Regions from separate parts of the Ruicaihuangia jiafui genome, predicted to be linked through region 1. Evidence: predicted binding sites of a transcription regulator. Region 1 holds the regulator's gene; the other holds the start of a gene.
What was found. The regulator LexA, encoded in region 1, represses DNA repair genes until DNA is damaged. The targets are predictions, from matches to a motif close to TCGAACANNTGTTCGA.

Region 1 (5,689 bases):
CGGCCGGTACCGGCCGTGCCTTCTCGTTCCAGCGCTGCATGGCGTCGACCGAGGAGAAGACCGGCAGAACGTTGCGCCCGTCCGGTCCGGCGACGGTGACGATCGACAGTTCCTGGCTCTTGTCGATGGTGTGCCCGCTGTCGCTGATGCCCGCCTCGCCGAGGTGGGCGACCAGCGGGATCAGCAGACGGGATTCGCGCAGCGCATCAACGACGGCGGACTCGGTGGCCTCCCCGGCGTGGAACCTCGCGAGCGCGTCGATCAACGGCTGGGGCGCGGACCCGTCATCGCTCGAGCGCGTGTTCGACTCGAAGTGGCGCCCCTCCCAGGGGACGCCAGCCGAGTCGGCCAGTGCCATGTGTTAGTTGCCGGCGACGTCGAGCGCCTCGGCCAGCGTGAAGGCCTGGGCGTACAGCGCCTTGCCGACGATGGCGCCTTCAAGTCCCTGGGGCACCAGCTCGCGCAGTGCCGCGATGTCGTCGAGGCTGGCGACCCCGCCTGAGGCGATCACCGGCTTGTCGGTGCGCTCGAGCACCTCGACCAGCAACGGGATGTTCGGTCCCTTGAGAGTGCCATCCTTGGTCACGTCGGTGACGACATAACGGCTGCATCCTGCGGCCTCGAGCCGCTCCATGACCGTCCAGATGTCGCCGCCCTCTTCGGTCCAGCCGCGTGCGGCCAGGGTGGTGCCTCGTACGTCGAGGCCGACTGCGATCGCCTCGCCATACTCCGAGATCACGTGGGCAGCCCACTCCGGGTTCTCCAGTGCGGCGGTGCCGAGGTTGATGCGCTTGGCGCCGGTCGCGAGTGCGGCCTCGAGGCTGGCGTCGTCACGGATGCCACCGGACAGCTCAATGTTGACCGAACGCGGAATGTTCTTGATCACCCGCTTGATGACGCTGCGGTTGTTGCCACGCCCGAAGGCGGCGTCGAGGTCGACGAGGTGGATCCATTCGGCCCCCTGGCTGACCCAGGCCTCCGCGGCATCCACTGGGTCGCCGTAGTTGGTTTCACTGCCCGCCGCGCCCTGCGTCAGGCGAACGGCCTTGCCGTCTGCCACGTCGACGGCCGGCAACAGGGTCAGGGCCGGAGTGGTATTGAACTCGCTCATGATGTCCTTGGTTGGGGTGTGGTGCCAGAAAGCACAAACACAAGATCGTACTCCTCCAGACCGGGCACGGCCTACAGGCTGTCCAGCCAGTTGCGGAGCAACCGGATGCCGGGCTCGCCCGACTTCTCGGGATGGAACTGGGTGGCCCACAGCGGGCCGTTCTCGACGGCGGCGAGGAAGCGGGTGCCGTGGGTCGCCCAGGTCAGCCGCGGGGCCGGCAGCGGAGGCTGCACGTCAAGCGACCAGCGCTGCGCGGCGTTGGAGTGCACGAAGTAGAAACGTTCGTCGCGGACACCAGAGAACAGTGCGGAGTCTTCCGGCGCCTCGACCGTGTTCCAGCCCATGTGCGGGAGCACGTCGGCCTCCAGCTCGGTGACGGTGCCTGGCCATTCGCCGATTCCCTCGGTGTCGATGCCCCGTTCGATGCCGCGATCGAACAGCACCTGCATGCCCACACAGATGCCGAGCACCGGCCGGCCACCGGCGAGGCGGCGGTCGATCATCTCGTCACCGCGCACGGCGCGCAGTTGCTGCATCACCGCGGCGAAGGCGCCGACCCCGGGGACCAGCAGGCCATCGGCTGCGGCGACCTTCGCCCGGTCGGCGGTCAGCTCGACGCGGGCGCCCGCGCGCTCCACGGCTTTCGCCGCTGAGTGAATGTTTCCGGAGCCGTAGTCGAGGACGACGACGGTAGGTGTGGCCACGATCTACAGAGCACCCTTGGTTGAGGGGACGCCGCTCACGCGGGCGTCGAATTGGATGGCTTGCCGCATGGCGCGGGCGAAGGCCTTGAACTGCGCTTCGGCGATGTGGTGCGGGTCACGGCCGGCGAGCAGTGTGACGTGCACGGTGAGCGCGGCGTGGAACGTGATCGCCTCGAACACGTGACGCACCATCGATCCGGTGAAGTGGCCACCGATCAGGTGGTGTTCGAAACCGGCAGGCTCGCCGCTGTGCACCAGGTAGGGACGTCCAGACACGTCGACCACGGCACGGGCGAGCGCTTCGTCGAGCGGCACGTGAGCGTCGCCGTAGCGGGCGATCCCGGCCTTGTCGCCGAGCGCCTGACGGATTGCCTGTCCGAGCACGATGCCGGTGTCCTCGACGGTGTGGTGCACGTCGATGTCGACGTCGCCGTGCGCCCGCACGGTCAGGTCGATCAGCGAATGCTTCGAGAATGCGGTGAGCATGTGGTCGAAGAACGGCACGGAGGTGTTGATCTCGGACGTGCCGGTGCCATCGAGGTTCAGTTCGAGTTCGATGTTCGACTCACTGGTCGCACGATCGATCCGGGCGACGCGGGGCTCTTGGTTCATGCCTTGATCCTAGCCATCGCGGCGAGGAACGCCGTTGTCTCGGCCTCGGTGCCGGCGCTGACCCGCAGGTGCCCGTCGATGGCGAGATCGCGGATCAGGATGCCCTCGGCCAACAGCGTCTCGAATACCGCGTTCGGGTCGTCCACTCCCCCGAACAGTACGAAGTTGGACCAGCTGGTGTACGCGTGGTAGCCCAGCGCGGTCAGCTCGCGCACGATGCGATCGCGTTGCGCCTTGATGTCGTCGACCATGGCGAGCATCTCGTCGGCGTGCGCGAGCGCGGCGTTGGCGGCAGCCTGGGTCAAGGCGGACAGGTGGTACGGCAGGCGCACCAGTCGCATCGCGTCGGCGATCGCCGGGTCGGCCGCAAGGTAGCCGAGCCGCGCGCCGGCGAAGGCGAAGGCCTTGCTCATGGTGCGCGAGACGATCAGCCGCGGGCGGCCGGGCAGCAGGGTGAGCGCCGTCGGCTCGCCGGTGGGGGCGAACTCGGCATAGGCCTCATCGACCACGACGATGCCGTCGGTGGCGTCATAGGCGGCCGCGATGGTCTCGAGCGAGACGGGGGTGCCAGTCGGGTTGTTCGGCGAGCAGAAGAAGACGATGTCTGGCCGCTGCTCGGTGATGGCCCGCACCGCGGTGGCGGGGAAAATCTCGAACTCCGCATCCCGCTCGCCTTCGAGCCAGCGTGTTCCGGTGCTCGTGGCGAGGATGGAGTGCATCGAGTAGGTGGGCGGGAAGGCGAGCAGGCTGCGTCCCGGACCGCCGAAGGCCTGCAGGATCTGCTGCAGCACCTCGTTGGAGCCGTTCGCGGCCCAGACGTTGTCGCGGGTCAGCCCGTGGCCGAGGTAGCCGGCGAGGCTGTCCCGCAGCTCGGTGAACTCGCGGTCGGGGTAGCGGTTGATCGTGAGGATCGCCTGCGCGATCCGCTCGACGATGTCCTGCGCCACATCCTCGGGGATCGGATGCGTGTTCTCGTTGACGTTGAGTGCGATGGGCACTCGCTTCTGCGGGGCGCCGTATGGCGTCTGACCGCGCAGGTCGTCGCGGATGGGGAGGTCAGCGAGAGAAGTCACTGAGCTATTTTAGAACCCGCTCGGTGGGCGTCGTCGCCACGGGGCTTACTGAGAAGGCGCAGCGTTGGAGAACTGGGCGGCGTTCGAGTACACCTCGGGCAAGGCGAGCTGCACGCCGGGATGCACGTCGCCGATGCTCAGTTGGTTGAGCGAGAGGATGTCGGTGATCACGTCGCGCGGGTCGGCGCTCGGCGCGAGTGACTCGGCCAGGCCCCACAGCGATTCGCCGGCGCCCACGGTCACGTACTCGAATGACGGAATCGAGGCATCCGTCGTGGCGACGGCTCCGCCGCCGTTCAACGAGACGACGAGCGCGCCGACCACGAGGGGAAGCGAGGCCAGAGCAGTGAACACGACCCGACCTCGTCGGGTCAGTCGCAGGCGGGAGCGGACCACCGTGGTGGGGCGGGGTGTGGTGCCGATCAGTGCGGTGCTCATTACTACTCCTTCTCTCCGGTGGTGCTTGTTCGCTCCGGTGCTGGGGCGATGCTGGCCAGCTCGCATCCGGCGCTCGGCCGGGAGCGCCGGATGCGAAGCTGTGTTCCGAACATACTTTCGAATGTTCGAAGTGTCAATCGTTTTCTGTGAAGAATTCATCTGTCACCGATGCGGCTGGTGACGGCCCGACACACTAGAACAGATGTTTGCCTACGGCCCGAATGCTGGATACAGTTTCGATTGTCTGAACACAGGCAATCAGGCACCACCGACATTCGATGTGGATCAGTCGAATGAGTCGGTCGAAAGGGGCACGGATGGACGACAGCAAGCAGCCGGAGCGCCGCACGCGCCGCCGGAAGAGTCTCAGCGAGAAGCAGCTCGCGGTGCTGGAGTTCATTCAGCGCTCGGTCGCGCAGCACGGCTATCCGCCGAGCATGCGCGAGATCGGCGACGCCGTAGGCCTCGCCTCACTGTCCAGCGTCACGCATCAGCTGAATCAGCTCGAGTTGAGCGGGTATTTGCGCCGCGACGCCAACCGTCCGCGCGCCCTCGAAGTGCTGATCGACCTGCCAGGATCGGAGGAGCCGACCGAGTCCGCTGCCCCATTCGGCGACGCCGCCATGGTTCCGATGGTCGGCCGCATCGCGGCCGGCATCCCGATCACCGCGGAGCAGCAGATCGAAGAGGTGTTCCCCCTCCCCCGCCAGCTGGTCGGCAAGGGTGATCTGTTCATCCTCAAGGTGGTGGGCGACTCGATGATCGACGCCGCGATCTGTGACGGCGACTGGGTTGTGGTGCGACAGCAGAAGACGGCCGAGAACGGCGACATAGTGGCAGCGATGCTCGATTCGGAGGCCACCGTCAAGGTGTTCCGGCAGCGCGACGGTCACACCTGGCTATTGCCGCGCAACTCCAACTTCGAGCCGATCCTCGGCGACTTCGCCGAGGTGCTGGGCAAGGTCGTGGCGGTGCTCCGGTCGGTCTGACCGGCGGATCCCGCCGACCCGGTCACCGAGCGGCGGGGCCGCTCAGCCGCGGTGCTCGACGAAGTCGGTGAGCGCGTCCACCCGTGATGGGTGAACCAGCGCCCGCACTCTGGTGCCTTTTTCCAGGTACTCCGTCTTCAGCACTCTGCCCTGCACGTGAAGGCGCGAAATGACGTCGCCCCTGTCGTACGGTACGAGCAGCGTGACCTCGACCTCGGGCGCGGGCAGCACCTCGGCGATCCGCCGCTGCAGTTCGTCGATGCCCTCGCCCGTGCGCGCCGAGACGAAGATCGCGTCGGGTTGCAGTCCGCGCAGCAGCAGGCGCTGGTCGTCATCGATCAGGTCGGCCTTGTTGAAGACCAGGATCTCCGGGATGTCGCGGGCATCGATCTCGCCGATCACATCGCGCACCGTGGCGATCTGACTGCCCGGATCCGGGTGTGAGCCATCGACGACGTGCACGATGATGTCGGACTGTTTGACCTCTTCGAGGGTGGAGCGGAACGCCTCCACCAACTGGTGCGGCAGGTTGCGCACGAATCCGACAGTGTCGGCGAGGGTGTACAGCCGGCCGTCGGGGGTGCGGCTGCGTCGCACGGTGGCGTCGAGGGTGGCGAACAGGGCGTTCTCCACGAGCACCCCGGCCTGGGTGATGCGGTTGAGCAGGCTGGATTTGCCGGCGTTGGTGTAGCCGGCGATGGCGACGCTCGGCACTTCGAAGCGTCCACGGTTGGCCCGCTTGGCCTCTCGGGCGGGCGAGAA
Region 2 (5,689 bases), 550 kb from region 1:
CTGGACCATGGGTACATGCCCCCCCAGATTCAGTGGATGAAGGCCTTCAGCAGGATCATCACGATCCCGAACGCGCCGGTCGCCAGGGCGCCCAGGATGCGGGTGAGCAGGGGAGCGCCGCGACGGAGGAAGGCGACGTAGCCGAGCACCCCCAGAGCGACGACCTCGCCCCACAGGGCGAGCCAGATGGCGACGGCATCTGGCACGACGCGAGTTGCTCCTAGCAGCAGGATGGCGGCAGGGATCGCGGCTCCGATCAGGAGCCCCGAGGACCGGCGCACCGAGGCCAGAAAGGCCCCCCGCAGCTCGATGCTCTGATGCCGTCCGACGTTGAGGTGGGCGAGCGTGCCGGCGTAGACGTGCGCCGCCCAGAACACCAGCACGGTAACGATCACTGTCGTGAAGACCGCCCACGACGTTTCGTCGTGGCTGCCCGACACGACGATCATGCCGGAGACGAGGATAAGCCCGTAGACGGCCTCTTCGGTAACGAAACCGGCGCCGCGCACTGGCGGATCACCTTCGGCGAGTTCTCCACTCATGGGGCCATGCTAGGTCGCGCCATCGCGGAATCGGTCAAAGCCAACACGCCGCTGTGAACTATGGGTAAACTGATGGGCTGCCCGGCACTCGGCTGGGCATTTCGTCTGGAGTGATCGTGGCCAAGGAACGTGGAGAGAAGGTCGTTGCGACCAACCGCAAGGCTCGCCACGACTACCTCATTGAAGACACCTATGAGGCGGGCCTCGTGCTGTCCGGCACCGAGGTGAAGTCGCTGCGCCAGGGTCGCGCATCTTTGGTTGACGGCTACGCCTTTATCGAGCGCGGGGAGGCGTGGCTGGATGCCGTGCACATCCCCGAGTACACCCAGGGCACCTGGAACAACCACGCACCGAGGCGCAAGCGCAAGCTGCTGCTGCACAAGGCGCAGATCCTCAAGATTCATAACAAGATCAAAGAGGGCGGCTACACGCTGGTGCCGCTGAAGCTGTACTTCAGCGATGGTCGCGCCAAGGTGGAGCTTGCGGTGGCCAAGGGCAAGAAGGAATACGACAAGCGTCAGGCGCTGCGCGAGCGGCAGGACAACCGCGAGGCTGACCGGGCCATCTCGTCGAGGCGCCACCTGGGCGAATAGCCGCTCAGCTGCCGGCTGGCGGCTGAGGGTCGCGGGGACCCTCCGCGTTCTCGTCGTCGGCGGGCTCACCGACGTCGCCGATATCGCTGCGCAGGCTGCCGGTCTCGGCGTCGACCGCGGCGCCCACGGTGGGCGGGAAGCGATCGGGCGGGAATCGCGTGCCCAGTCCGTGCTTGCGCATGATGTCGCGTACCGGCCCTTTCACTTCGGCGAGCACGAGGCGGATGCCGCGCTGGGTGAGGTACTCGTCGAGCTCGACGAGCTCGTCCATGGCAGTCGTATCGATGTCGGTGATCGGCTCGGCCGCGAGGATGACGGTGTGGATCGCGGGTGCCCCGGGTTCGGCATCCTTCGCAGCCTTCTCGACCATGGAACGCACCCAGTCGTCGAAGATGCCGCCGTTGGCGAAGAAGAGGCGAGCGTCCCAGCGCAGGATCAGGACGCCCGGGATGCGCTCCGCCTCCGGGTTGCGCACGCGGTCGTGATAGCCGCGCACCTCGGCGATGCGCCCGAGTTCGGTTCGGTAGGGCCGCCATGAATCGACGACAAAGGCGATGAACGAGAGGCCGATCGAGACCAGGATGCCCGCGAGCACGCCCACGAGGAGCACGCCGAGGGAGGACGCGAGCGAGAGTACGGCGTCCCAGCGATCGACCTTCCACAGCCTGATCAGGCCGGAGAAGTCGATGAGGCCGATGACGGCCATGATCACGACCGCTGCGAGCACTGACTCCGGAAGAAACCGGGTGACACCGGGGATCAGGACCATGAAGGCGAGAACAAGGAGGGCACCGACGACCCCCGCGAGCTGGGAGCGAGCCCCCGCGGCCTCGGCGACGGGCGTGCGCGAGGTCGAGGCGGAGATGGGGAACCCGCCGAACAGGCCACCTGCGATGTTGGCGATGCCGAGTCCCGCCATCTCCCGGCTACCGCTCACCTTCTCGCCCCGTCGCGCGGCGAGAGTGCGCGACAGCACACCCGTGTCGGCGAACGCGATGAGGGCAACCCCGACGGCGGGCGCCGCGAGGGCCGCGACATCCGCCCATTTGATCTCACCCAGCGCCGGCGTCGGCAGCCCCTGAGGCATCGCGCCGACGACCGGAACGATGCGGTCGAGGCCGAACACCGCGGTCACCATCATCGCGCCGGCGACGGCGACGAACACGCCGGGTATGCGCCCGCCCCATACATAGCGGAACACGAGGATGACGGCGATCGACCCCACACCGAGGAGCGCCGCGGGGACGTCGATCTCTCCGCCCGTGATGCCCTCCGCGATGCTGGCAACGTCGCGTACCGGGCCGAGCGAGTCGATCGAGAAACCGAGGAGCTTCGGCAACTGGGAGATGATGACGACGAGGGCGATGCCGTTCAGGTAGCCGATGCGGATGGGCTTCGACAGCAGATCAGTCACGAACCCGAGACGGAGACCGCCCGCGAGCACAAGGATGGTGCCCACCATGATCGCGAGGAGGCCCGCCAGCGCGACGCTACGCTCCTCGCTGCCGAGTGCGAGCGGGAGGATCGCGGCCGCAATGATCGGCGCGAGCGAGGAGTCGGGCCCGATCACGAGGATCCTCGACGGCCCGAACACGGCGTAGGCGAGAAGGGGGATGATCGTCGCGTAAAGGCCGGTGTAGGCGGGCAGCCCGGCGGCCTCGGCATAGCCCATGCCAGCCGGAACAAGCAGTGCCGTGAGTACGAGCCCCGAGCGGATGTCGGGCCAGAGCCAGGCGCGCTTGTAGCCGAGGGCGACGTCGAGCCCTGGGATCCAGCGGCGCAAAGTCCTCACGGCAGCGGTCACCGGGCCAGCCTACGCGCGGGGCACCGACCGTCGGCCCTCGCAGCCCCTCAGGGTCGCGGTCGATCGCGGGCAGGACGGTCAGTTTCCCTTGTCGGTGCGGGCTTTGCTGGCGGGTCGCCAGGTGCCGGTGGGGTCGATCCAGGGTGGTGCCTTGAGGTGGGGGACGCCGCGGATCATGCGGATGTCCCAGCCGGAGGTTTCGATGGTTCGGTGGTGGAACCAACACAGACTGACCCCGTTGTCGGTGTGGGTGAGCCCGTCTTTGGCCCAGTCCAGGACGTGGTGGATCTCGGTCCAGCCGGCGGGGATGTTGCAGCAGATGCAGCTGCCGTCGCGGAGGTTGATGGCGCGGCGTTGGGCGGGGGTGAACACGCGTTGTTTGGTGCCGAGTTCGATGATCCGGCCGAAGGAGTCGAATCTGACCGGTTGGATGCCGCCGGTGCAGGTCATCTGGTTGACCGCGGCCATCGAGATCGGGGTGGTGAGCCCGTCGATCCAGCCGGGTCCGCGGCCGCTGTTCAGGTCTTCGGCTTTGACGCTGACCAGCACGGTGGGGGAGGCGCCGCCGATGCTGGGGGCCTTGCCGGAGCGGGCGTGGCCGTCGACCAGGGCGGCGAGCACGTCGTGGCGTTGCTGGTCGGGGGTGCGGTCATCGCCGAGGGCCTCGGCGGTGGCGCGTTCGGCGTCGGTGAGGAACACCCCGGTGGTGTTGGGGGAGAGGTAGGCGTCGAAGAGCCGGTCCAGTTTCGCGGCGATCTCGGGCAGTAGGGCGTATTGGCCGCGGACCAGTCCGTCGCGCAGGTGTCCCTTGCCGAACATGCGGCTGCGCATGGCGCGTTCCTCGGAGGGTTGCAGCCCGTCGGGATCGATCACGGCCCGCCAGACGGAGGCCTGGATGGCGATCTCATCGGCCGCGCAGGGCAACGGCGCCACCGGGGCGGCATCCGGGTCAGTGTCCGGGTCGCCAGCAGGGTCCGGGTCGGTGCTGGTGGGGTGGGTTCCGGTGGCGGCGGCGACCAGTTCGGCCTCGGCGGCGGCCAGCTCGTCCGGGTGGGCGTTCGCCGGTTGCAGGCCCTTGACGATCGCCGCGGCGGCATCGATACCGATCCGGCCGGCGGTGAGGGCCTCGGCGACCTGCGGGAACCGGCCCGGCAGTGCTTCGCCGCTGAGGGTGGTGTCCGGGTGCAGCTGCCGGCCGAGTTTCAGCCGTTGGTTCGCGGTCAGGCCGCCGATCAGGGTGACCCGTTCCAGCAGCTCGATCGCGTTCCGGCAGCCCTTCTGGTAGGCCAGCCCGTCCGGGCCGAGCTCGCGGCGGGAGCGGTCGCCGATCTCGCCGGCGGCCAGCACCCGGGCCCCGTCCACGGTCCGGCCGAGCCGCTCCACCGCGCCGGTCAGGATCAGCAGCTCCTCATCGGTCAGCGTCCGGACGCCGACCGGTCCGAGCAGGGCAGAGAGTTCCGCGCCGAGCTGGTCGAACTGGTCTACGAGGGTTTCCATGTCTCCTATGTTCCTCCTCTAGAACACAGATACGAAGGAATGTCGCGAATCTTGGGATAAGTCACCGAGCCGGCGCCTGTGGAGGAGAGGACGCCCTCCGACATCCGGCAATCAGCTCGCAATGAACCGCGCATCCACCTCCGCACGCACCTCGATCTCTTCCGGCTTGAACTGCAGATCGCCGCTGCTGGCGCTAGCCATCCGAACCATGTCCGCCTCGAAGACGCGCGCCGCTGGCGAACCCTGATCGCCCAACATCCCTGGGTCGGCGAGGGCGATGGCCCGCACCGTGCCGAGCCCGATGCTCTGAGCGAATACGCTCGCCTTGGCCACGGCATCCTTCACCGCGCGCGAGCGCACCTCGGCGGTGACGGTGGTGATCTTGGCGTCGGTGAGCGTCCACTCGATCTCGCCCAGGGTTACCCCATCGATCGCGACAACGCGTTCGATGAACCGGGCGAGCGCCTCGAAGTCGCTGAACTTGACGGTGAACGAGACCGCGGCATGGAACACCGGTGCCAGGCGCCGGCCCTCACTGTGCCACGGGCGTTCGCTCCAGACGCGCACCGAGTCGCTCGACCACCAGGTAATCGGCCCGTCTGGAGACTGATGCAGTTGGGTGATGTCGTCGCGCACCCGGTCTGCCGCGACAGTGGTGCCTTCGAACACCGAGTCCCGGTCGCCGCCCTCGAAGCTCACGGTCACCGTCAACTTGGCGCGCTCCGCCGGGAAGTAGGCCGAGAACCTGCCCTTCACGGTGATGATCGTTTCGGTCACGGCGGTCTCCTTATTCACAGACTCGGCGGCGGCATAGTCTTACCGCGTCCAGTGTTCTATACTGTAGAGCTGTGCTCTTCGGAGCACGATTGGTAATTCAACAGCGCGTGACAATGACCCACCTAACGGTGCACATGGGGATGATCGGTTTCGACATTGCCTGCAAAACTGCGAGAAGCGGGTCGAGGATGCAGGGTTATCTCGTAAACGATCTCTGCAAACAATAAGTGCCAATTCAAAGCGCACTGACTTCGCCCTCGCTGCCTAAGCGAGCTCGATAGTCCGTCAGCCCGTGGGTCTGTTCCCGCCCCGGTCGCTGGCGTCATTTAGGGAACTTGCTGCGACATTACGCCTTAGGGTGTCGCGGGACTTGCACTAGGGCTGGGCTCGTCGACCTAGAGGCCTGCAGCAAAGGTCGGAGCCGAGTAGAACGCCTGAGCAGGCTACGCCCGTAGAAGGCGCAGAATTACAGCAGT

Region 2: a site for LexA is predicted at 4,456-4,471, ahead of HCT51_RS03160 (HNH endonuclease signature motif containing protein). Genes of this name have one in related genera too.

What each region holds. Positions count from the first base shown of each region.
Region 1 is NZ_CP061771.1:1,205,051-1,210,739, reverse strand. Features, by position in the region: gene HCT51_RS05810 (SseB family protein) at 1-358, opposite strand, end outside; gene priA (bifunctional 1-(5-phosphoribosyl)-5-((5-phosphoribosylamino)methylideneamino)imidazole-4-carboxamide isomerase/phosphoribosylanthranilate isomerase PriA) at 362-1,111, opposite strand; gene hisH (imidazole glycerol phosphate synthase subunit HisH) at 1,183-1,815, opposite strand; gene hisB (imidazoleglycerol-phosphate dehydratase HisB) at 1,819-2,427, opposite strand; gene HCT51_RS05790 (histidinol-phosphate transaminase) at 2,424-3,500, opposite strand; gene HCT51_RS05785 (hypothetical protein) at 3,546-3,938, opposite strand; gene lexA (transcriptional repressor LexA) at 4,256-4,927, shown strand; gene hflX (GTPase HflX) at 4,970-5,689, opposite strand, start outside.
Region 2 is NZ_CP061771.1:651,523-657,211, forward strand. Features, by position in the region: gene HCT51_RS03145 (hypothetical protein) at 30-542, opposite strand; gene smpB (SsrA-binding protein SmpB) at 659-1,135, shown strand; gene HCT51_RS03155 (SulP family inorganic anion transporter) at 1,140-2,939, opposite strand; gene HCT51_RS03160 (HNH endonuclease signature motif containing protein) at 3,018-4,436, opposite strand; gene HCT51_RS03165 (SIMPL domain-containing protein) at 4,548-5,213, opposite strand; RNA gene ssrA (transfer-messenger RNA) at 5,350-5,689, shown strand, end outside.